One region of the Streptomyces sp. NPDC093085 genome, then DNA from elsewhere that is predicted to be linked to it. Evidence: riboswitches for the same ligand, from Rfam matches in the RefSeq annotation. Region 1 holds a riboswitch; each other region holds the start of a gene.
The links. Region 1 has a riboswitch for cyclic di-AMP ahead of AB0O07_RS04040 (LysM peptidoglycan-binding domain-containing M23 family metallopeptidase). Riboswitches for the same ligand answer to the same signal wherever they lie in the genome.
Positions count from the first base shown of each region.

Region 2: another riboswitch for cyclic di-AMP. It lies ahead of AB0O07_RS32765 (M23 family metallopeptidase); the one in region 1 lies ahead of AB0O07_RS04040 (LysM peptidoglycan-binding domain-containing M23 family metallopeptidase).
Region 3: another riboswitch for cyclic di-AMP. It lies ahead of AB0O07_RS21130 (transglycosylase family protein); the one in region 1 lies ahead of AB0O07_RS04040 (LysM peptidoglycan-binding domain-containing M23 family metallopeptidase).
Region 4: another riboswitch for cyclic di-AMP. It lies ahead of AB0O07_RS00990 (transglycosylase SLT domain-containing protein); the one in region 1 lies ahead of AB0O07_RS04040 (LysM peptidoglycan-binding domain-containing M23 family metallopeptidase).

Region 1 covers NZ_JBFBFB010000001.1:979,397-984,834, reverse strand. The annotation lists gene AB0O07_RS04050 (STM4011 family radical SAM protein) at 1-388, shown strand, start outside; gene AB0O07_RS04045 (SGNH/GDSL hydrolase family protein) at 410-1,204, opposite strand; gene AB0O07_RS04040 (LysM peptidoglycan-binding domain-containing M23 family metallopeptidase) at 1,464-2,504, opposite strand; cyclic di-AMP (ydaO/yuaA leader) riboswitch at 2,509-2,672, opposite strand; gene AB0O07_RS04035 (tyrosine-protein phosphatase) at 3,134-3,952, shown strand; gene AB0O07_RS04030 (DUF6126 family protein) at 3,970-4,083, opposite strand; gene AB0O07_RS04025 (XRE family transcriptional regulator) at 4,221-4,847, opposite strand; gene AB0O07_RS04020 (aspartate aminotransferase family protein) at 4,954-5,438, opposite strand, start outside.
Region 2 covers NZ_JBFBFB010000018.1:17,607-23,044, reverse strand. The annotation lists gene AB0O07_RS32775 (TipAS antibiotic-recognition domain-containing protein) at 1-710, shown strand, start outside; gene AB0O07_RS32770 (PP2C family protein-serine/threonine phosphatase) at 1,131-2,222, shown strand; cyclic di-AMP (ydaO/yuaA leader) riboswitch at 2,591-2,744, shown strand; gene AB0O07_RS32765 (M23 family metallopeptidase) at 2,789-3,802, shown strand; gene AB0O07_RS32760 (PrsW family intramembrane metalloprotease) at 3,911-5,176, opposite strand; gene trmB (tRNA (guanosine(46)-N7)-methyltransferase TrmB) at 5,361-5,438, opposite strand, start outside.
Region 3 covers NZ_JBFBFB010000007.1:104,069-109,506, reverse strand. The annotation lists gene AB0O07_RS21135 (transglycosylase family protein) at 1-758, shown strand, start outside; cyclic di-AMP (ydaO/yuaA leader) riboswitch at 1,556-1,729, shown strand; gene AB0O07_RS21130 (transglycosylase family protein) at 1,738-2,496, shown strand; gene eno (phosphopyruvate hydratase) at 2,696-3,991, shown strand; gene AB0O07_RS21120 (septum formation initiator family protein) at 4,254-4,727, shown strand; gene AB0O07_RS21115 (DUF501 domain-containing protein) at 4,870-5,424, shown strand; gene AB0O07_RS21110 (Ppx/GppA phosphatase family protein) at 5,421-5,438, shown strand, end outside.
Region 4 covers NZ_JBFBFB010000001.1:224,711-230,148, reverse strand. The annotation lists gene AB0O07_RS01005 (hypothetical protein) at 1-215, shown strand, start outside; gene AB0O07_RS01000 (hypothetical protein) at 348-806, shown strand; gene AB0O07_RS00995 (amino acid permease) at 1,078-2,385, shown strand; gene AB0O07_RS00990 (transglycosylase SLT domain-containing protein) at 2,550-3,314, opposite strand; cyclic di-AMP (ydaO/yuaA leader) riboswitch at 3,318-3,480, opposite strand; gene AB0O07_RS00985 (helix-turn-helix domain-containing protein) at 4,111-5,085, shown strand; gene AB0O07_RS00980 (RNA-guided endonuclease TnpB family protein) at 5,120-5,438, opposite strand, start outside.

The sequences.
Region 1 (5,438 bases):
CTGGACGGAGCTGGACCCGCTCTTCCCGTACAGCCGCCATCCGCACCGCTCGGCCGGGCTGCCCTGCCGGACCGGCGAGTCGGTGATCTCGGTGGACGGCGAGGGTACGGTGCGGCGCTGCCACTTCGTCCCGGCCGAACTGGGAAACCTCTACGACGGCTCGTACCGCCGCGCGCTCGCGCCCCGGCCCTGCCCGCTCGCGGTCTGCGACTGCCATATCGGCTACGTCCACCTGGAGTCGCTGCCGCTGTACGACGTCTTCGCGGGCGGCGTCCTGGAACGCGTCCCGGCCGGGTTCCCGGCCGGCTCTCCGACAGGCACGGGCCCGGGTCCGGGCGCCCCGCCCGGCGCCCCGGCGGGCACTCGTCTCCGGATCACGCCCCGCTGAGCGCCGCCCGGCCCCGCCCCGTCAGCCGTGGTCGAGCGGGAGAAGGTCCGGACGTTTTGCCTCCACATGGTCGCCAGAGGACTCGCCGCGCAGCCTCCGCCCGATCCAGGGCACCAGGTACTCGCGCGCCCAGTGGATGTCGTCGCGCCGCACTTCGAGGGTGCCGCGCGGCGGCAGCGGCGGCCACGGCTGGTCCGGGTCGGCCGGTACGTCGACGCCCAGCACCTGCCCGGCGCGGAGCGCGACCCGGGTGTGCCCCTCGGGCGAGAGGTGGAGCCGGTCGTCGTCCCAGGCCCTCCGGTCCTGGACGGTCCTGAGGGACCAGAGGTCGAGCACGGGGCAGCCGTACCGGTCGGCGATGGCCCGGGTGTGCTCGTTGAACGTGGCGATCTTGCCCCGCAGATGGCGCAGTACCGGCACGCCCCGGGTGTCGAACCCGGTGGCGAGCATGACCGTGCCGACGGCGCCGGTGAGTTCGGCGACGGCCCGCTCGAAGCGCTCGGCGACATCGTCGGGGTCGGTGCCGGGGCGGAGGATGTCGTTGCCGCCCGCGCAGAAGGTCACCAGGTCCGGGGCGAGTTCCCGGGCCCGGGGGATCTGCTCCTCGACGATCTGGTCGAGGAGTCTGCCCCGTACGGCGAGGTTGGCGTAGCGGAAGTCCCCGTGCACCGGGTCCGCGTCCGCGCCGGGCGCCGGGAGCCGGTCGGCGAGGAGGACCGCGAGCCGGTCCGCCCAGCCGACGAAGCGCCCGTCGGGCCCCGGATCCCCCACGCCCTCCGTGAAGCTGTCGCCTATCGCCGCGTACGACGCGAACACGGTGTCGTGCCCCGTCCTCGCTCTGCCCGCTCTGCTGCCGCTCGCTCTCGATTCATCTGCCACAACCGGGAATTTTCCCCCTGGTGATGTGACCTACGCGACCGTAGGCGGGGGTTGACGCGGGGTGAGAAAGAACATTGCCCGTTCTCCCCGGAACCGGGAATACCGGGAGCGACGGGAGATGCGGGAAGGCCGGCGGACGGGAACGACGCCGCCCGGCACCTGCCGAGGTGCCGGGCGGCGTCCTGAAAAGTGCCGGTCAGACGGAGACGCCCTGCTGCCGGAGGAAGGCCAGCGGGTCCACGTCCGAGCCGTAATCGGGGCCGGTGCGGATCTCGAAGTGCAGGTGCGGTCCGGTCACATTGCCGGTGGCGCCGGAGAGCCCTATCTGCTGACCGGTGGAGACGGTCTGGCCGGCCGAGACGGAGAGCTGGGAGAGGTGCGCGTACTGCGAGTACATGCCGTTGTCGTGCCGGATGACGACCTGGTTGCCGTACGCGCCGCCCCACCCGGCGGTCACGACGGTGCCCGCGCCGACCGCCTTGACGGTGGTGCCGGAGGAGGCCACGAAGTCCACGCCGGTGTGGTAGCCGCTGGACCAGTTGGAGCCCGAGGCGCGGTACGGGGTGCCGATCCCGACGCCGTCCACCGGCAGGGTGAAGGCGGCGGTGGAGCGCTGCGACGAGGAGTCCGCCGAGCCCGACGTGTTCGACGAGGTGGCCGGTCCGGACGACGCGGAAGTCTTCGCGGAGCCTCCGGAGTTCGAAGACCTGGTGGGCTCCGACTGCTTCGCGCTCTCCGCCGGGCGCGCCGGCGCGGCGGGCTTCTCGGGGGTGGCGGAGCGTGCGAGCCCGGCGGACGACTGCGAGCGGGCGGTCGCCTTCGCGCCGATGGTGAGCTTCAGGCCGGGGTGGATCAGCCCCGGATCGGCCCCCACGGCCTGCCGGTTGTCCTCGTACAGCCGCTGCCAGCCGCCCTGGACATGCTGCTCGTCGGCGATCTTGGCGAGGTAGTCCCCGGCGACCACGGAGTAGGTCCGTACGGTGGTGGTGGCCGTCCGGGACACCTGGGTCGCGGAGGCCGCCTCCGTCCCGGCGGGCGCCGCCCGGAACGCGGCCGGGGCGGTGTGCGCGGCGGGCGCGGTCTCCGGTACGGCGGCGGGTGCGGCCGGCTGCGCCGCGTGGGCGCCGGTGGCGCCGATGAGCGGCAGGGCGATGGCGGCGCCGCCGGTGGACGCGGCGAAGAACCGGCGGGAGAACGGATGGGACTTGGGGCGGCGGTGCTTGCCCTTCGCGGACATGTCGCGTTCCTCTCCGGCGCCTGCGAGGTGAGCTGTCGGGTTCGGGCTGGAGTTGCCCGGCCGCGCGTGGTGCGCGACTTCACCCCGAGCCGTCCCCGGTGCCGGGGCACCGGAACGGCGTACTACCTGGGTCCCCCGCTCCTGCCACGCGTGAAGTGTTCGGATGGATGGTGGTCCCCGGGGCGGCGGCAGGATTCGGCGTTCCGCCCGGATTGCTGGTGAACGTAGGCGAGTGCGACGGCCGGAACAAGCCATCCCTGTTCCCTGGACAAGGCGCGCTCCCCGCCGGTCCGTCGTCACCCGAAGATCGCCCGTCACCCTGTGTGGAGGCGGCGCTTCAATTCCCTTTCGAGTTCGCCTTTCCCTTTCGCCCCACCGCCACGGAACGTCACGGATATGATCCTGCTCACCACACGCCCCCCATCTCCCCCGGGAACGGGGCAGGTTGTGCGCAATCACCCAAGACGGACAGGTGATGATTTAGGCGTTTTATTCCCTCCCGACGGGTCAGCACCCCGGCCCCCTCGGTCGTCCCTCGGCCCCATGGGACGGCGCGTCCCCATGTCGTAGGGTCGGGACCGACGCCGCCGGCGAGCAGCGCCGACGGCAGAAGACCCGGAGGAGCAGGCGTGACGCAGCAGTCGCCGCAGGTCCCGGCCACCGAGCCCGAGCTGTCCGGAGTGCGCAACTTCCGCGATGTCGGCGGGCTGCCGACGGTGGACGGGGGGCGGATACGGTACGGGGCGCTCTACCGCAGCGGGCATCTCGCCCGGGCGACCGCCGACGACTCCGCCTTTCTCTCCGGTCTCGGACTGCACACCGTTTTCGACTTCCGGAATTCCGCCGATATCAAGCTCGACGGCGAGGATGTGGAACTCGCGGGCGTACGCAACGTGAACATTCCGCTCTCCGATCCGGCCGAGGGCGCCGAGTTCTGGCACATGGTCCGGAACGGCGATCTCGCGACCCTCCGCTCGCTTCTCTCGGACGGCGCCGCGGCGGCCCGGATGACCGCCTCGTACCGCACGATCGTGACCGGGCGCACGGCCGAACACGGCCGGCTGCTGCACGCGCTCGCCGAGGACAGCGTGCCCGCGCTGCTGCACTGCGCTGCGGGCAAGGACCGGGCGGGGATCTCCGTCGCCGTGGTGCTGCTCGCGGTCGGGGCCGAGCGGGACGCGATCGAGGCGGACTACCTCAAGTCGAACGACCCGCACCGCCGTTACACCTTCCACCGGGGCGACGGGGTGGCCGACGAGGTGCCGGCGGAGGCGGCCGAACTGCTCGGCCCGCTCTTCGACGCCCGGGCCGGCTATCTGGCGGCGGCCTTCGAGACCATCGAGCGGAACTGGGGCTCGGCCGACCGGTATCTCTCCGAGGGCCTGGGGCTGGCGCCCGCCACCCGCGAGCGGCTGCGCGCTCGTCTGGTCGACACCGGCACGGCCTGACGCCCCCGCCCCGGGCGCTACTCGCCGACGGTGAAGAGGAGGTAGAGGAAGGCCGCGAAGACATGGCCGGCGATCAGATAGACGAAGAGCCGGATCACCAGCCCGCGCGGGAACTTCCGCTCCTCGTCCATGACCGGCCCGGGACCGTCCGCAGGCGCTCCCACCGGCGGTTCCGCCGGCGGCTCGGTCCGTGGTTCCGGGTGCGGTGTCGGGGGCATGGCGGATCTCTCTCCATGGTCGTCGGGGTCGGATCGGGGTCGGGGCCGGGTCAGAAGGGGTGGGCCGAGTCGCCGACACAGAGATCGGCGGACGGGCTCTGGAGCAGGGTGTGGACGAAGAGCAGCCCGGCCCCCTCGGGTCCCGCCGCGCCCATCCGGTGCGGGGTGAGGGAGTCGAAGTGCGCGCTGTCCCCGGGGCCGAGCAGATACGTGGTGTCGCCCAGGCTCAGCCGGAGCCGCCCGTCGAGTACGTACAGCCACTCCTCGCCCGGGTGGACCCGGACCAGCTCGCCCTGGGCCGCTCCGTACGGCACTTCGAGACGGAGCGGCTGCATGGCCCGCCCGGCGCCGCCGGCCTGCTGGTACGTCCAGCCGTCGGCCTCCACGGGCTCCGCCCGGCTGCCCCGGATGATGGGCTGCCGCTCCGGCGGGACCTCGCCGAGGAGCTCGGAGACGGTCGTCCCGTAGATCCGGGCGAGCCCCAGCAGCATGGGGAGCGAGGGGTGCCGGTGGCCCGTCTCCAGCCGGGAGAGATGGGCGGGCGAGAGCCCGGCGCGCCGCGCGGCGGCCTCCAGGGTGAGCCGCCGGCCACGGCGCAGTGCGCGCAGGCGGGGCGCGATGTCCGGCACCTGGTCGGGCAGTTCGTCGGCCGACTCTCCGGCAGCGGGTGGGCTCATAGGACTATTGCGCCAGACGCTTTCCTCCAGGGCAAATTTCTTGCCCTGGAGGCACAGTGGACCGTCGGGGATCGGCCAACTCCCCCGGAGGCGCCTCCGGCGGACGCTACCGGTTGGCGACGGCCTGCTTGACCAGGGTCCTGCCGAAGTCCCACATCAGTCCGCCGCCGCTGTGGGCGTCGTCCATCACGGCGGTGAAGGCGGTGACGAACCGGTCCACCTCGCGTTCGCCGATGATCAATGGCGGAATCAGTTTGATCACTTCGAGGTGGTCGCCGGAGACCTGGGTGAGGATCCGGTGCTTCTGGAGCAACGGTACGACGACCATCTGCGCGAAGAGCCCCTTACGGGCCGCCTGGAGCATCGCCCACCGGCCGCGCAGGGCGATCGAGTGCGGCCGGCCGAACTCGATCCCGACCATCAGCCCCCGGCCGCGCACGTCGTGCAGCAGCTCGTAACGGTCCACGAGGGCGGCCAGCCGTGATCTCAGCAGCTCCCCGGTGGCCCGGGCGTTGGCGACCGTCCCCTCGTCCTCCATCACCGCGAGCACGGCGAGACCGGCCGCCATGGCCTGGGCGTTGGAGCCGAAGC
Region 2 (5,438 bases), on a different contig from region 1:
GCCGCACGCTCCGCCACTACGGGGAGCTCGGCCTGCTGGTCCCCACCAGGACCGGGGCCAACGGCTACCGGTACTACGACCAGGACGCCCTGGTCCGGCTCCAGCGGATTCTGCTGCTGCGCGGGCTCGGGCTCGGGCTGCCGGACATCGGGCGGATTCTCGACGGCCAGGACGGCCGGCGGGAGACCGTGGCGGCCCTCCGGGGCCATCTGGAGCTGCTGGAGCGGGAGCGCGAGCGGATCGGGCGGCTGATCGTGTCCGTACGGACCACTCTCCACAAAACCGAGAACGGAGAGGAACTCATGGCAGAGGAAGTGTTCGACGGTTTCGCGCACACCCGGTACGCGGAGGAGGTCACCGAGCGGTGGGGGCGCGACGCGTACGAGAAGGGCGACCGGTGGTGGCGCTCGCTCGGCGAGGAGGAGCGCCGCGCGTTCCAGGAGCGGCACGAGGCGATCGCCCGCGACTGGGGGAGCGCGAAGGCGGCCGGGTACGGCCCGGAGAGCGACGAGGCGCAGGAGATCGCCCGGCGCCACTGCGCGTGGCTCTCGGTGACCATGGAGCCCACCAGGGCCTATGTCATCGGTGTCACGGCCATGTATGTCGAAGATCCACGTTTCGCCGCGAACTATGACAAGTACGGTGAAGGTACGGCTGTGCTCGTGCGGGACGCCATGAAGGTGTACGCCGAGCGCCACCTGACCGGCTGAGAACCTGCGGAGGAGTTACGGAGCCCCACCGGCCGCCACCGGCGGCTCCGTAGCCCGTACGGCCGACGGCGGTCGCCGCCCCGAGCGGTGGCGGCCAGCCTGGAGGGTGTGCGGGTACCGTCCGCAGCCGTCGGCGGACCGGGCAGGAGACGACTGGTGGGGAAGGTCAGGAAGAACGCGGAGCGCCCCGGTGGCGGCGGCGCCGGCGGCCGGGCGTCCGCGGGGTTCCGGGCGGCCGCCGGGTACGTCCGCGACACCGTCCACCGGCGCCGGCGGAACCGGCGCCACCAGCGCCATCTGGTCGAGGAACTCGCCCTGGCCCCGGAAGGGGCGCACAACGGGCTCCCGGAGGGCGCCCCCTACGGGCCCCACGGGCCGCACGGGCTCCTCGCGTACGGGCGGGCCCGCGCCGGCCGCAGGATCGTCCGGGTGCTCCCCGCCCTGGTCATCATCGGCGGGGTGGTCCTGGACGTGGTCACCCCGGCCCGGGTCACCGCGGCGCCGTTCTTCGCCGCCGCCCCGCTGATCGCGGCCCCGTTCTACCCGATGGTGGGCACCCTGCTGGTGGCGGTGTTCTCGCTCGGCGCCGAGACGGGGCTCCGGATCAAGACGGACTCGCTCTACACGGTGACGGCGACCAGCGAACTCCTCACCGTGCTCGTCGTCTCCGCCCTCGCGCTCTACATCAACGGGGTCGTCAGACGGAGCGGCGAACGGCTCGCCTCCGCCAGGATCATCGCGGAGACCGCCCAGCGCGCCGTGCTCCCCCGGCCCGCCGAACGGATCGGCGGGCTCCGGATCGCCGCGCGGTACGAGGCGGCCCAGGAGGGGGCGTTCATCGGCGGTGACCTCTTCGCCGTCCAGGACACCCCCTACGGGGTGCGGCTGGTGGTCGGCGACGTACGGGGCAAGGGTCTTGAGGCGGTCGAGGCGGTCGCCGTGATCATCGGGTCGTTCCGGGAGGCGGCCGAGCAGGAGGGCACCTTGGAGGGGGTCGCGGAGCGGCTGGAGCGCTCGCTGCTGCGGGAGGGCACCCGGCGGGACGGGCTCGACGTCTTCGAGGGGTTCACCACGGCCGTACTGGCGGAGATCCCGCACGGCGAGGGCGTCGTACGGCTGGTCAACCGGGGCCACCCCGAGCCGCTGCTGATGGGGCACGACGGCGCCGTACGGACGCTGGTGCCGAGGGATCCGGCGCTGCCGCTCGGCATGAGCGAACTGGGCGCGTGGCCGGACCGGGCCGAGCAGGCGCCGTACCCCGACGGGGCGACGCTGCTCTTCTACACGGACGGCCTCAGCGAGGCCCGGGACGCCCGTGGCGCCTTCTACGTGCCGCGCGAGCGGCTCGACGGGCGGATCTTCCAGGGGCCCGACGAACTCCTCCAGGCGCTCATCGACGACGTACGGCTCCACACGGGCGGCGGCAGCCAGGACGACATGGCGCTGCTGGCGGTGAGCCGGCCGGCGCGGGGGGAGCCGGAGCGGCGCAGGACGATGCCGATCGTCCCGTAAGGGTGTCCGTGCCGATCGTCCCGTAGGGGTGTCCGTAGGGGTGTCCGTAAGGGGGGCCGTAAGGGGGTACGTAAGAGTCTCCGTGCGGGGCCCCGTACGGGTTCCCGTGAGGGAAGTGTGACGGCGGCTGTCACCCATGGTGACGGGAAGGTGTTCCTCCGTATAGCGCGGAGTCGGGGCGCCGCGTGCGCGTGGTCACGTCACCCGCCCCGAATCCCGTTCAACTCGCCCGAGTGCGCGCTCTTGTGTCCGGGTACGTCCGTTGCGAAGTCGTTAACGATCATCGGGAACAGCTTGGAATAAGGCCCTGGTCTCTATTAACGTTCGATAACGCAGCGCGGTTGTCCCAGCCGTCGCCGAGACGGCACCGTGCGCATGCGCCGAATCCCGCGAGGGAACCGGGGAACCACCAATTGGGGTGAATCGGGAGTTACTTGCCGCCCGCGCGGCAGGGGACATCCGTAGGAGACCTTCCTGCTCCGAACCCGTCAGCTAACCCGGTAGGCGAGAAGGAAGGAAAGGAGCACGCCTCAGTGGCGTCCAACCAGCCTGCCCCCACGGCCACCATCGAAACCCCCGCCTTCGGCAGCGGCGGTGCGAGCCAGGCGCCCGGCACCTGGGGCGAGTGGAACCCCACCGAGGAGTCCATCCAGCCGGTACGCGGCAGGCACCGGGTGGCCAAGCAGCGCAACGGGCTGGCCCGCAGCTCCACCGTCCTCGGCGTCGGCGTCATGGCCGCGGTCGGCGCGGGCGGCATCGCCACCGCCCAGGACAAGCCCGCGGTCTCCATATCCCTCCCCGACGCCATCGCGGACAGCCTCCCCGACGCCAAGTCCCTCCCCGGGATCGGCTCGCTCGGCGGCGAAGAGGCCGGGACCACCGACCCGCTCGCCAACGCGCCGCTGACCTCCGCCGGGCTGACCGTCACGGAGGCCGAGCAGGGCGCCACCGACGCCGGCGAGGCGCTCCGCGCCCGCATCATCCAGCAGGCCGAGCGGCAGCAGGCCAGCGCCGACGCCACGCAGAAGGCGGCGGCCGAGGACGCCGCGGCCGAGAAGGCCGCGAGCCAGGCCAAGGCCCGCCTGAGCGACGCCGAGAAGAAGATCGAGGCGGCGAAGAAGAAGGCCGAGGCCGAGGCGAAGATCAAGGCGGAGCAGGAGCGGCTCGCCAAGCTGGCGGCCAGCTACTCGCTGCCGACCTCCTCGTACACCATCACCTCCACCTTCGGTCAGTCCGGCTCCCTCTGGTCCTCCGGCTACCACACCGGCCTGGACTTCGCCGCGCCCACCGGCACGCCGATCAAGGCGGTCCACAGCGGCACCGTCACCTCGGCCGGCTGGTCGGGCTCGTACGGCTACCGCACGGTCCTGGAGCTGGAGGACGGTACGGAGGTCTGGTACGCGCACCAGTCGTCCCTCGCCGTCAGCGTCGGCCAGAAGGTCTCCACCGGCGATGTCATCGGCCGCGTCGGCGCGACCGGCAATGTCACCGGCCCCCACCTCCACCTGGAGGTCCACACGGCGGGCGGCACGGGCATCGACCCGATGGCCTGGCTCCAGGGCAAGGGCATCAACCCCTGAGCACGCCAGAGCCGTACCCCTACGGGTACGCGCGCGCACTCTGACTCCGAGCCCCCGCCCCTTCCCGGCGGGGGCTCAGTGCGGCCGGTACCGGCGGTACGGGGTGTATCAGTACTGGCGGTACGGGTTGTAGCCGTCGTAGTCGATGTACGGCGGCGGCGCCCATACGCGCCCGGCGGCCCGCGCCGCGTGGGTCAGCGCGGGCCCGGCTATCTCCTTCCGCTCCCACAGATGGTGCAGCAGCTCCTGCTCGCGCTCGACGAAGTCCGGCCCCACCGGGTCCCGCCCGGCCCGGTGGCGCAGGAACGCCAGCGAGGTCGCGAACCCCTCGTACTCCGCGACCGCCCGCGCCGCCGCCGGGCCGTGCGTACGGTTGGCGAAGCCGCGCGCCATCGAGCGCAGCCGCATCGAGGAGAGCGCCACGGGCACGGCGGGGGCCAGCCACCCCGCCGCCGCGTACGCGGGCAGCTCGGCGGCGAGGGTGCGCAGCTCGCGCTGGCGGCTCCAGATCACCAGCCAGGTCACCAGCCCGAAGACCGGCACCATGAAGACCGCGTACACCGCGTAGAAGCCGAACGGGCCGAAGAGCGAAGCCGAGCCGTTCCACAGCGCGTGCATGCCCATCGCGAACAGCAGGCCCAGCGGCGGCAGCACCACGCGCCGGAACTTCTGGCGCCGCGCGGCCATCGCCGCCAGGCCGAAGCCGATCCCGGTCGCCGCGGTGAAGAGCGGGTGCGCGAACGGCGACATCACCACCCGTACGAAGAAGGTCGCGGCCGTCACCGAGTTCAGCCCCGCGTACCCCCGGCTCTGGTCCTCCCCGTAGGCGCTGCCCAGATAGAGGATGTTCTCCGTGAAGGCGAAGCCGGTGGCGCTGAACCCCGCGATCACCACCCCGTCGACCAGCCCCGTGAAGCTCCTCCTGCGGAAGAGGAAGACCAGCAGTATCGCGGTGGCCTTCGCGCTCTCCTCCACGACCGGCGCTATCACCGTGGCGCCCAGCGACTCCGCGCCGACCGGGTCGGCGGTGGCGGTGGCTATCCACTCCGTCGCGAAGGAGTTGGCGATGATCGCCACCAGCGCCGCCGCGAAGGCGCCCCAGGCGAAGGCGAAGAGCAGATTCGTCCACGGGCCCGGCTCGACCCGGTCCAGCCAGCGGAACGACGCCGTCAGCAGGGGTACGGGCAGAACGGCGAGCCCGAGCCCCACCAGGAAGCCCTGCGGGCCGGTCTGCTCCCGTACGAGCGCGAGGATCACCAGGGCGCAGAGCGCCAGCACGAGGACGACCGCCGCGATCCGGGCCGTCCGGCTCCGCCAGAGCGCCCGCGCCGGGCGGTACCGCCTGCGCGCCGGCTCGGGCACCGCGCTCCACAGGTCGCCGTGGCGCTCCTGCTGCTCGTAGACCGGGATGGCCGGGTGGGCGTGGGCACGCGGGGGCGCGGGCTCGTGCGCGGGCTGCCACGCGGGCCGGTCGAGGCGTTGCTGGGGCGGTTCTGACACCTGATGACCCTAGCGAGGGGCACTGACACCTGACCATGGCGCGAGGGGCACCACCAGGTCACACCGGTTCCGGCGCCCTCCGGAAGAGGAGGTCGTGCACGGCGTGCCCCTTGTCGAGCCCCTGGCCCTCGAACCG
Region 3 (5,438 bases), on a different contig from region 1:
CGATCGCGATCCCGTTGCTCGGCGCCGGCGCCGCGAACGCCGCGGACAACTCCACCTGGGACAGCGTGGCCGAGTGCGAGAGCGGCGGCGCCTGGAGCGCCGATCTCGGCAACGGGTTCTACGGCGGGCTCCAGATGTCCCAGGAGACCTGGGAGTCCTTCGGGGGCGCGGAGTTCGCCGCCCGCCCCGACCTCGCCAGCCGGTCGCAGCAGATAGTGGTCGCCGAGAAGGTGCTCGCCGCCCAGGGCGCGCAGGCGTGGGGAAGCTGCGCCACCGTCTCCGGGCTGCTCGGCTCGGTCGGCGGCGCGGTCTCCGACGCCCTGGACGGGAAGAAGGGCTCGGGCTCCCAGTCCCCCTCGGCCGACCCCTCCGCCTCCACCTCGCCCTCCGGTGACGCCTCGACAGGCACGGGCAGCGGTACGGGCACGGGCAGCGGTACGGACGGCACGGAGCCCTCCGGGACGGCCACCACCCCGGCCCCCGGACCGACCGGTTCCGCTTCCGGTGCGGAGGAGTCCGAAGGGAAGGACGGCTCGGGCAAGCACCGCGGCCAGGCCGCCGACGAGAGCGCCACGCCGGGCGACGGGTCGTACGGGCGCGACGACGACAGCCGTGCCTCGCGCGACGCGGGCGGCGGGCGGGACGCCGGCTCGGTCGCTGCGGGCGTGGAGCGCGAGGTGGAGCGCGTCGCCAACACGGTCGGCAACCACCTCTCGCTGGCGACGGGTGGTCAGAAGGTCTCCGGCGGCTGGGTCTGACCGGCCCCCGCGTCTCTCCTCTTCCCTGATCCCAGGTCCCCTTCACGGTCCCGTACGGGCCCGGTCCGCACCCCCAGGAGGGGCGGGCCGGGCCCGTATCCGTATCCGCGGAAGGGGTCACGGCGGCTCCGTGGCCGTCTCCGAACGCGCTCGCCCGGGCGGGCCCGGGTGCCGCCCGCCGGCAGCCCCGCCGGCAGCCCCGCCGGCACCCCGCCGGCGCCCCGACCGCGCCCGGGCGGCACCCGACCCCGCCCGGGCGGCACCCGACCGCGCCCGGGCGGCACCCGGCGGCCTCCGGGCGGCACCCGGCGGCCTCCGGGCGCGCGCCGGGCCGCCCTCCGTCCGGCCTCCCTGTGCGCCCGACCGGTACGCCCGTCCGGGGACGGAGCGCGGGCGCGGCTGCCTGGCGTACCCGGCGTACGGCCCGGCCGGCCCCGGCGGCCCGGCCGGCGACGCCCTTTGAACGCTGCCCCGTTGACGCCGTCGCCGCCGCGTCCGTCCTGGCCAGAGCCTTCGATCCGGCCCCGGGACGCGGTCAATTGGCTCCTGTATGTCCCCTTCTGGGCAAGTGAGACAAGGGTCTCTTTGCCGCAACTCGGGCTGTTCGCCCCGCCGGTTGGGCCAACCCGCCTCTCACCTGCGGAAACGTATTGTCCGTCGGAGGAGGTAAGGGCGTTTTATGCCGGATGTGCTTCTTTGAACAACCGCCAGGGCTGTGATTACGGTCTGAACCGCTCGCACCGCGGGCCTCCTCGACCGTCACGCCGAATCCTGCCGTCGGCCGGGGGGAGTAGTCGTCGCTTCAAGCGCCGAAGGCAGGAGCGGGGGACCCATTGGTTCTTCGCCGGGCCCGGTCGTCGAGAGACGTCCGGCGTCCGGCTCGGGGTGAAGCCGTGTGTGCGAGCACACGGCCGGGCGACTCCTTGGCCCGAACCCGACAGCTCACCTCGTAGGCGTCGGTGAGGAGATGTGTTCCATGCTGCTGCGTTCCGGTCAGTCCAAGCACCGCCGCCCGTCCAAGGCCGTTCGCTACGTGACGTTCGCCGGCATCACCGGTGCCGCCGTCGCCGCCCCCCTGCTCGGCGCCTCCGCGGCCTCCGCCGCCACCGCCTCCGAGTGGGACCAGGTGGCCCAGTGCGAGTCCGGCGGCAACTGGGCGATCAACACGGGCAACGGCTTCTACGGCGGCCTCCAGTTCACCAGCTCCACCTGGGCCGCGTACGGCGGCACCGCCTACGCCGCCCGCGCCGACCAGGCCTCCAAGTCCCAGCAGATAGCCGTCGCCGAGAAGGTCCTCGCGGGCCAGGGCAAGGGCGCCTGGCCGAGCTGTGGCGTCAACCTCTCGGGCGCCTCGTACAACGGCGGCTCGTCCGGCTCCGGCTCCGGTTCCGGCTCCGCAAGCTCCGGCAACTCCTCGGGCTCCGGCTACTCCGGCACCCAGAAGTCCACGAAGTCGCAGAACTACCAGAACTCCCAGAAGTCCCAGGGTTCCCAGAGCTACACCCCGAGCCAGCGCTCCACGCGCGACGCCGCCCAGCCGGCCTCCCGCGACCGGAGCCGCCCCTTCACCATCAAGAAGGGCGACGGCGAGTACACGGTCAAGTCCGGCGACAGCCTCTCGAAGATCGCCCTCGACCAGAAGGTCAAGGGCGGCTGGAAGAAGATCTTCGACCTCAACAAGGACATCGTCCGTGACGCCGATGTCATCTACCCGGGTCAGCGGCTCCACCTGAGCTGACCCCTCCCGCCGGCCCGGCGCGTCACCCCCGGACGTGCCGGGCCGGGCCCCACCGGGGAGACGCCGCATCGCGGGCCTGTCCGGACGACAGGCCCGCGTCTTACGGGGCGGGCACGGGCTGGTCCACCGCCCGGAGCCGGTTAGGCTCATGGCGCAAGGCCAAAGAGACCCTGCACCACGCGTCACATCCCAGAAGGAGATGCTCGTGCCGTCCATCGACGTCGTCGTAGCCCGGGAAATCCTGGACTCCCGAGGCAACCCCACGGTCGAGGTCGAGGTCGGCCTCGACGACGGCAGCACCGGCCGTGCTGCCGTTCCCTCCGGTGCCTCCACCGGTGCGTTCGAGGCCGTAGAACTCCGTGACGGGGACGCCGGCCGCTACCTGGGCAAGGGAGTGGAGAAGGCCGTCCTCGCCGTCATCGAACAGATCGGCCCCGAGCTGGTCGGGTACGACGCCACCGAGCAGCGCCTGATCGACCAGGCGATGATCGACCTGGACGCCACGGAGAACAAGGGCTCGCTCGGCGCCAACGCCATCCTCGGCGTCTCGCTCGCCGTCGCGCACGCCGCCTCCGAGGCCTCCGACCTCCCGCTCTTCCGCTACCTGGGCGGCCCGAACGCGCACCTGCTGCCCGTTCCGATGATGAACATCCTGAACGGCGGCTCGCACGCCGACTCGAATGTCGACATCCAGGAGTTCATGATCGCACCGATCGGCGCGGAGTCCTTCTCCGAGGCGCTGCGCTGGGGCGCCGAGGTCTACCACACGCTGAAGAAGGTCCTGAAGCAGAAGGGCCTCTCCACCGGACTGGGCGACGAGGGCGGCTTCGCGCCGAACCTGGAGTCCAACCGCGCCGCGCTCGACCTCATCCTCGAAGCGATCAACGAGGCGGGGTACGTCCCCGGCCGTGACATCGCGCTCGCGCTCGACGTCGCCGCGTCCGAGTTCTACAAGGACGGCTCCTACGAGTTCGAGGGCAAGACGCGCTCGGCCGCCGAGATGACCGAGTACTACGAGGAGCTGGTCGCCTCCTACCCGCTCGTCTCCATCGAGGACCCGCTCTTCGAGGACGACTGGGACGGCTGGAAGATCATCACCGACAAGCTGGGCGCCAAGGTCCAGATCGTCGGCGACGACCTCTTCGTCACCAACCCCGAGCGCCTCGCCCGGGGCATCGAGGAGGGCTCGGCCAACGCGCTGCTCGTCAAGGTCAACCAGATCGGCTCGCTCACCGAGACCCTGGACGCGGTCGAGCTGGCCCAGCGCAACGGCTTCAAGTGCATGATGTCCCACCGCTCCGGCGAGACCGAGGACGTCACCATCGCCGACCTCGCGGTGGCCGTGAACTGCGGCCAGATCAAGACCGGCGCCCCGGCCCGCTCGGACCGCGTCGCCAAGTACAACCAGCTCCTGCGCATCGAGGAGATCCTCGACGACGCGGCGGTGTACGCGGGCCGCAGCGCCTTCCCGCGGTTTCGCTCTGCGAACAATTAAGAGGATGCGCTCTGCGAACGATTAAGAGGATGCGCTCCGCGAACAACTAAGGGGATGCGTTCCGCATAACTCCGCGTAACCCGGAGGCGTGCGGCGTCCGTCCCCCTCGTCCTGGCGGCCCGTCCGCCCGTCGTCCGTACGTCCCCGGCCGCGGTCCCGTACCGTATCCGGGGACGTCCGTACGAGAGGGACGTGCCGCCCGTACGAGAAGTACATACGTACGGGCGGGATACGACCGGACACGAGACAGCGGAGGCGGGCCATGGCCGGGAACCGGGACCGGTTCTCCACCTCGACCAGGCTGCGGCTGCTCGGCGAGCAGACCGCCGCCCGGGTCTACCGCTCGCAGAACCGCCGCCAGGACCGCCGCTCCCGGCTCACCGGCCGGGCGGCCTTCCTCGCGCTGGTCGTCTGCACCCTGGTGGTGGCGCTGGCGTATCCGATGCGGGAGTACGTCTCCCAGCGGAACCAGATCGCCGAGCAGGAGCGGCTGAGCCAGGAGGCCCAGCGCCGGGTGGAGGAGTTGCGCGACGAGAAGGCGCGGCTCCAGGACGACGCGTACATCGAGCGGCTGGCCCGCGAGCACCTGCACTATCTGCGGCCCGGGGAGACGGGTTTCACCGTCATCGACCCGGAGGCGGCGGAGGAGCGGCGCGCCGAGCAGGGCGCGGCGGACCGGCCCTGGTACTCGAACGTCCTGGACGGTGTGGACGAGGCGGACCGCCCCGAGCGCTGACGCGCCCCCGCACGCCCCCCGGTGCCCCGTGCGCCGGTACGCCGACACGCCCCGCGCCCTCTCTGGCAGACTCCAGTACGACGATCTACCACCCTCCACGACCATTCCGTACGACGGTACGACCGGCAGAACCAAGGCAGGCATGAGAACGCCCCCTCCGCAGACCGCACGCACCGAGCCCACCGAGGCGGATGTCGCCGCCTTCAAGGAACAGCTCGGCCGCCCGCCGCGCGGCCTGCGCGCCATCGCGCACCGCTGTCCGTGCGGGCAGCCGGACGTGGTCGAGACCGCCCCGCGCCTCCCCGACGGCACGCCCTTCCCGACGACGTACTACCTGACCTGCCCGCGCGCGGCCTCGGCCATCGGCACGCTGGAGGCGAACGGCGTCATGAAGGAGATGACCGAGCGCCTCGCGACCGACCCCGAGCTGGCCGCCGCGTACCGGGCCGCGCACGAGGACTATCTCGCCCGGCGCGACGCCATCGAGGTGCTGGAGGGCTTCCCCAGCGCGGGCGGCATGCCGGACCGGGTGAAGTGCCTGCATGTCCTGGTCGGCCACGCGCTGGCGGCCGGGCCCGGGGTGAACCCGCTGGGTGACGAGGCGCTGGCGATGCTCCCGGAGTGGTGGGCGAAGGGCCCCTGTGTCTCCCCGTGCGCGGACCGGGCCGCCGAGGCGTCGGAAGGAAATCCGTCATGACCAGGGTCGCGGCC
Region 4 (5,438 bases), 750 kb from region 1:
CGGTCCGGGACGACCAGCCGTCGCTGTACCGGATCGGCTGCACCATGACCGGCGGGTCCTCCGGGGGCGGCTGGTTCATCGAGGACGCGGAGGGGCGGCCCGCGCTGGTGAGCAACACGTCGATCGGCCCGAGCGCGCAGACCTGGCTGGCCGGGCCGCATCTGGGGCGCGGCGCGAAGGCGATCTACCAGGCGGTCAGCGCCAAGTTCGCCTGAGCGGAAGGGGTACGGGGTGACCGAGGCGGGGTGACGGGGCGGGGTGACGGGGGCGGGGGTGCGGCTCCGGGAGGGGTAGGGGCAGACTCGACGCGGGGCCGGGGCCGCCCGGCGCCTCCGTACGGACCCGCCATGGACATGAAAGCGAGACCGAAGGTGCCGCACATCACCGTCGAGTACACCCCGGACCTGGCCGACGAGCTGGACGTCGACACGCTCCTCGGCGACCTCCACGAGACCGCGCTCGGCCTGGGCGTCTTCCCCCGCTGGGGGACCCGCACCCTGGCCGTACCGGCGACGGCGTGCCGGGTGGCCGACCGCCCGGAGAGCGGCCCCGGCAGCGGCCATGTGCAGATCAAGCTGATGATCATGCCGGGCCGTCCCGACGAGGTGCGGAGCCGGGTCGCGGACGAGATGTTCGCGGCGGCGGAGCGGACCCTGGCCCCGCTGGCCGCCCGCCGTCCGCTCGGCTTCCAGCTCACGATCACGGAGCTGGACCCGGCGGTCACCAGGACGGGCGGCTCCATCCCGGGCTCCCCGACCTACCGCGCTGAGGCCCCGGAGGCTCCTGAGGCTCCGGGCACCGCCTGAGGCGGCCGGGCCGGGCCGCCCCGAGCGGGGAGCCGCGCCCCGCCCCGCCCGCTTCCGACGATATTCATTTTGCCTGGGAGGGGGCCCTCCGGAGAGACTGCGACGAGCCGGTACGTACCGGCTCGTCCCCTCCGAAAGCAGCCCTGAACCCCCCATGAGCACTCCAGCACCACCCCCCACCACTCCCCCGGCCGCCCCCTCGGCCCCGGCCGACGGGCCCGGCGCGTCCGGCGAGCCGCTGGCCGGCGGGCTCAAGCAGCGCCACCTCACCATGCTCGGGCTCGGCGGGGTGATCGGCGCCGGGCTCTTCGTCGGCTCGGGCGCCGGGATCGCGGTGGCCGGGCCCGGGATCGTCGTCTCGTATCTGATCGCGGGCGGGCTCGCGATGTGCGTGATGCGGATGCTCGGCGAGATGTCGACGGCGATGCCCGCCTCGGGCTCGTTCTCCGTCCACGCCGAGCGGGCGCTCGGCCGCTGGGCCGGGTTCAGCGTGGGGTGGCTGTACTGGTTCCTGCTGGTCGTCGTGCTCGCCGTGGAGGCCACCGGCGCGGCCACGATCGCCCACGGCTGGCTGCCCTCGGTACCGCAGTGGGGGTGGGTGCTGATCTTCATGCTGGTGTTCACCGGGGCGAACCTCGCCGCCGTGAAGAACTTCGGCGAGTTCGAGTTCTCCTTCGCGGCACTGAAGGTCTTCGCGATCGTCGCGTTCCTGGTCCTCGGGGTGCTCGCGATCCTCGGTGTCCTCCCCGACACCCACTCCGCCGGTCCGGCCAACCTCACCGGCCACGGCGGCTTCCTGCCGAACGGCTGGCAGGGCGTCATCTCCGGGGTGCTCGCCGTGGTCTTCGCCTTCGGCGGTCTGGAGGTCGTCACGATCGCGGCGGCCGAGTCCGACGACCCGGTGCGCTCGGTGGCCCGCGCGGTACGGAGCGCGGTCGTCCGGATCCTCTTCTTCTACGTGGGGTCGATGGCGGTGATCGTGACCGTGCTGCCGTGGACGGCGCAGCGGGCCGGGCTCAGCCCCTATGTCACCGTGCTGGACGCGATCGGGATCCCGTCGGCGGGGCAGGTGATGAACATCGTGGTGTTCGTGGCGCTGCTCTCGGCGCTCAACGCCAACCTCTACGGCTCCTCGCGGATGATCTTCTCGCTGGCGGAGCGCGGGGAGGCGCCGAGGGGGCTGACCCGGGTGAGCGGCGCGGGCGTGCCCCGGCGCGCGGTGCTGGCGTCGGTGGCGTTCGGGTTCGTCTCGGTCCTGCTCAACCTGGAGTGGCCCGATTCGATCTTCCTCTACCTGCTCAACGCGGTCGGCGCGGTGCTGCTCTTCGTCTGGGCGATGATCGCGGCGTCCCAGCTCCGGCTCCGCCCCCGGTTCGAGCGGGAGGCCCCGGAGCGGCTGACCCTGCGGATGTGGCTCTTCCCGGGGCTGACCTGGCTCACGCTGGGTGTGATCGCGGTGGTGGTCGTCCTGATGCTGACGGACGACGTGGCCCGCCCCCAGCTCCTGTGGTCGCTGGGCGCGACGGCGCTGGTGCTGATGGTGGCGGGGATACGGGAGGTACGCGCGCGGCGCGGGTGACCCGTCGCGCCGTACGTACCGCAGGCACGGCACGCACAGCACGCACGGCACGCACGGCACATGCCTCGGCCCCGCCGCCCATGACGGGTGGCGGGGCCGAGGCATATGTGACGTTACAGAGCGATATGTCCGGCCTGCGGTCTCGGGGCCGGAACGCGTCCGGCCTAGTAGGGGCCGTTCACGTTGTCGATCGAGCCGTACCGCGCGGCGGCGTAGTTGCACGCGGCGGTGATGTTGGCGACCGGGTCGTAGGCGTCGTACGCCGTGCCGGGCACGTGGTACGCCTGGAACGTCGGGGCGATGACCTGGAGCAGCCCCTTGGACGGGACGCCGTTCTGGGCGTTGATGTCCCAGTTGTTGATCGCGTACGGGTTGCCGGAGGACTCCCGCATGATGTTGCGGTGGATGCCCTCGTAGCTGCCGGGGATCCCGTGCTGGGCCATGACGTCCAGCGACTCGCGGATCCAGCCGTCCAGGTTGTTGCTGTAGGTCTTGGCGACGACCTCGGTGGCGACAGCCGTCTTGGCGGACGCGGCGCTCTTCCCGGCGCCGGAGGTGGCCTTGCCGAGGGTGAGCTTCAGGCCGGGCTGGACGAGGGACGGGTTGGAGCCGATGGCGGCCCGGTTGTCCTCGTACAGCTTCTGCCAGCCGCCGCTGAGCGAGTGCGCCTTGGCGATCTTGGAGAGCGAGTCGCCGTACACCACGACATAGGTCGCGGGGGTGGACTCCGTGGACTCCGGGGAGGCGGTGACGGCGGCGGGAACGGTGGCCCGCGCGGCGGAGGTCTCCGCCGTGACGGGCGCCGCCTGGGCGGCACCGGCGGACACCAGCGGAAGCGCGGCGAGCGCGGCGCCCCCGGTGCCCAGCGCGACCACGCGTCGGACGATCGAGCCGGTTCTGGAACGGCGGTGCTTGGCGTTTCTGGGCACGACGAATTCCCTCTCCGTCGCCTGCGAGGTGAGCTGTCGGGTTCGGGCTGGAGATGCCCGGCCACGCGGTCGCGCGACTTCACCCCTAGCCGCTCCGGAATTCCGGACCGGCGTACTACCTGGGTCCCCCGCTCCTGCCTGCTGACGGATTAGGTGTCGGGTCGATATCCGGACAGCGGCAGGATTGGGCGGTCCATCCGGATGGACGAGAACGTAAGCGAGATGCCAGGACCGCACAAGTTCCGCCTTCTCGGCTTATTCCCCCCATCGGAACGGCTCCGGGAACTCAACTTTCCTCCCCCACGAGAGAAAGCACCCCCACCGGCCGGACCCGCCCACCATCGCCCACGTGACACACGTCACGAATACATCGGACTTATCGGACCCTCAAAGCGCTACAGAGAGCGCAAGTTACCCCCAAAAGCCTCTACGCACCTTTACCGGCAAATACCACCAAAACGCCCTTAAGGGGCACTTCGCCACTCCGTGATCTGCCCGGGAATTCCCGGCACGCCCTCAACTGCGCACCACGGAAAGGAATGCGCCAGCCGGAGCGGATGAATACACCCGCCGGCCACCTTTCCTGACGCCCCGTCCGTGATCGCGGAATTCGCGTTCCGGGAATACGGAACAGCCGTCCGGCACCCGCGTACCGCACTTTTCACGCCAGAGAACGGCGCCTCAGGGTGAGCCATGATGACGCGTCATCGCCCCTCTGCCACGGTGCTGTCAACACCACGTGCGAGCGGCCGGGACGAGAGCCGGCGCCGCGTCGGTATCACTGTCGGGGGGACAGATGATCGAGACACTTTTCCGCGCGGAGGACCATCCGGCACCGGAGAGATTCGAGCGCTGGCGTGAGATGGCCTGCGCGAGCCACGCACCCACGAGAATCAGCTCCGAGCACGCCGAAGACTTCCGGGGGAACCTTCAGGCGGTGGGTCTCGGCCCGGTGACGGTGACCGTGGCGGGGTGCACGTCGCTCGTCAGCGACCGTACGCCGAAGATGGTCCGGCACTCCGATCCGGAGCAGTACAACCTCAGTTACACCCGGAGCGGACAGGCGGGCGCCGTCCAGTCCGGGCGCGAGGCGGACCTGCCCGCCGGCAGCCTGGTGCTCACCTCCACCTCCCATCCCCTCCACGGCCGGATGGGCCCGGACGGGGACGGCACCACCACGATGGTCCAGGCGCTCTTCCCCCGGGCCATGCTGCGGCTTCCCGCCGGCCAGGGGGACTCGCTGCTCGCCGTGGCGTTACCCGGCCGGAGCGGGATCGGCGGGCTGCTGAGCCGCTTCCTCGTCGGGCTCACCACCGACCCGACCCGCTACGGCCCGGCGGACGCCGCGCGGATCGGCGGGGTCACCATCGATCTGGTGAGCGCGCTCCTCGGCCACCACCTCGGGGCGGAGACGCCGCCCGAGGCCGCCCCGGACGTGCTGCTCCTCAAGGTCCGCGCGTACATCCACCGGCACCTGGGGGACCCGGACCTCACCCCCGCCCGGATCGCCGCGGCCCACCACATCTCCACCCGCACCCTGCACCGGCTCTTCCACGGTCAGGACACCACGGTCTCCGGCTGGATCAGGAGGCAGCGCCTCGACCGGGCCCGCCGGGATCTCGCCGATCCCTCGCTGCGGGCCCGGCCCATCCACGCCATCGCCACCACCTGGGGCTTCACCCACGCGGCCGACTTCACCCGGGCGTTCCGCACCGGCCACGGCATGCCGCCGAGCGAGTACCGCCACCGGGCGCTGCCCGTAGGGGATTGACATCCTCGCTGCCCTGAAGGACGGCGATTCCCGCCTACCGCGCCGTTGAAGGCTGCGGTGTCGGGTGGGTTCCTGCTTCGCCGCGCGGTGCCGGGACGAGTTCCGGTCTTACCCGCGCTCCACAGGCTGACACGGCCAGTCCGGCCGCCTTCGCGACGTTGACCGCCGCGTTGATGTCCCGGTCCAGGACCGACCCGCACGCCCCACACGTCCACACACGGACGTGCAGCGGCTTCGGGCCGTCCTTCACGCCGCACTGCGAGCACACCTGGGAGGTCGGCTCGAAGCGGCCGATCTTCACGAAGGTGCGCCCGTACCGTGCGGCCTTGTACTCCAGCATGTTCACGAACGCC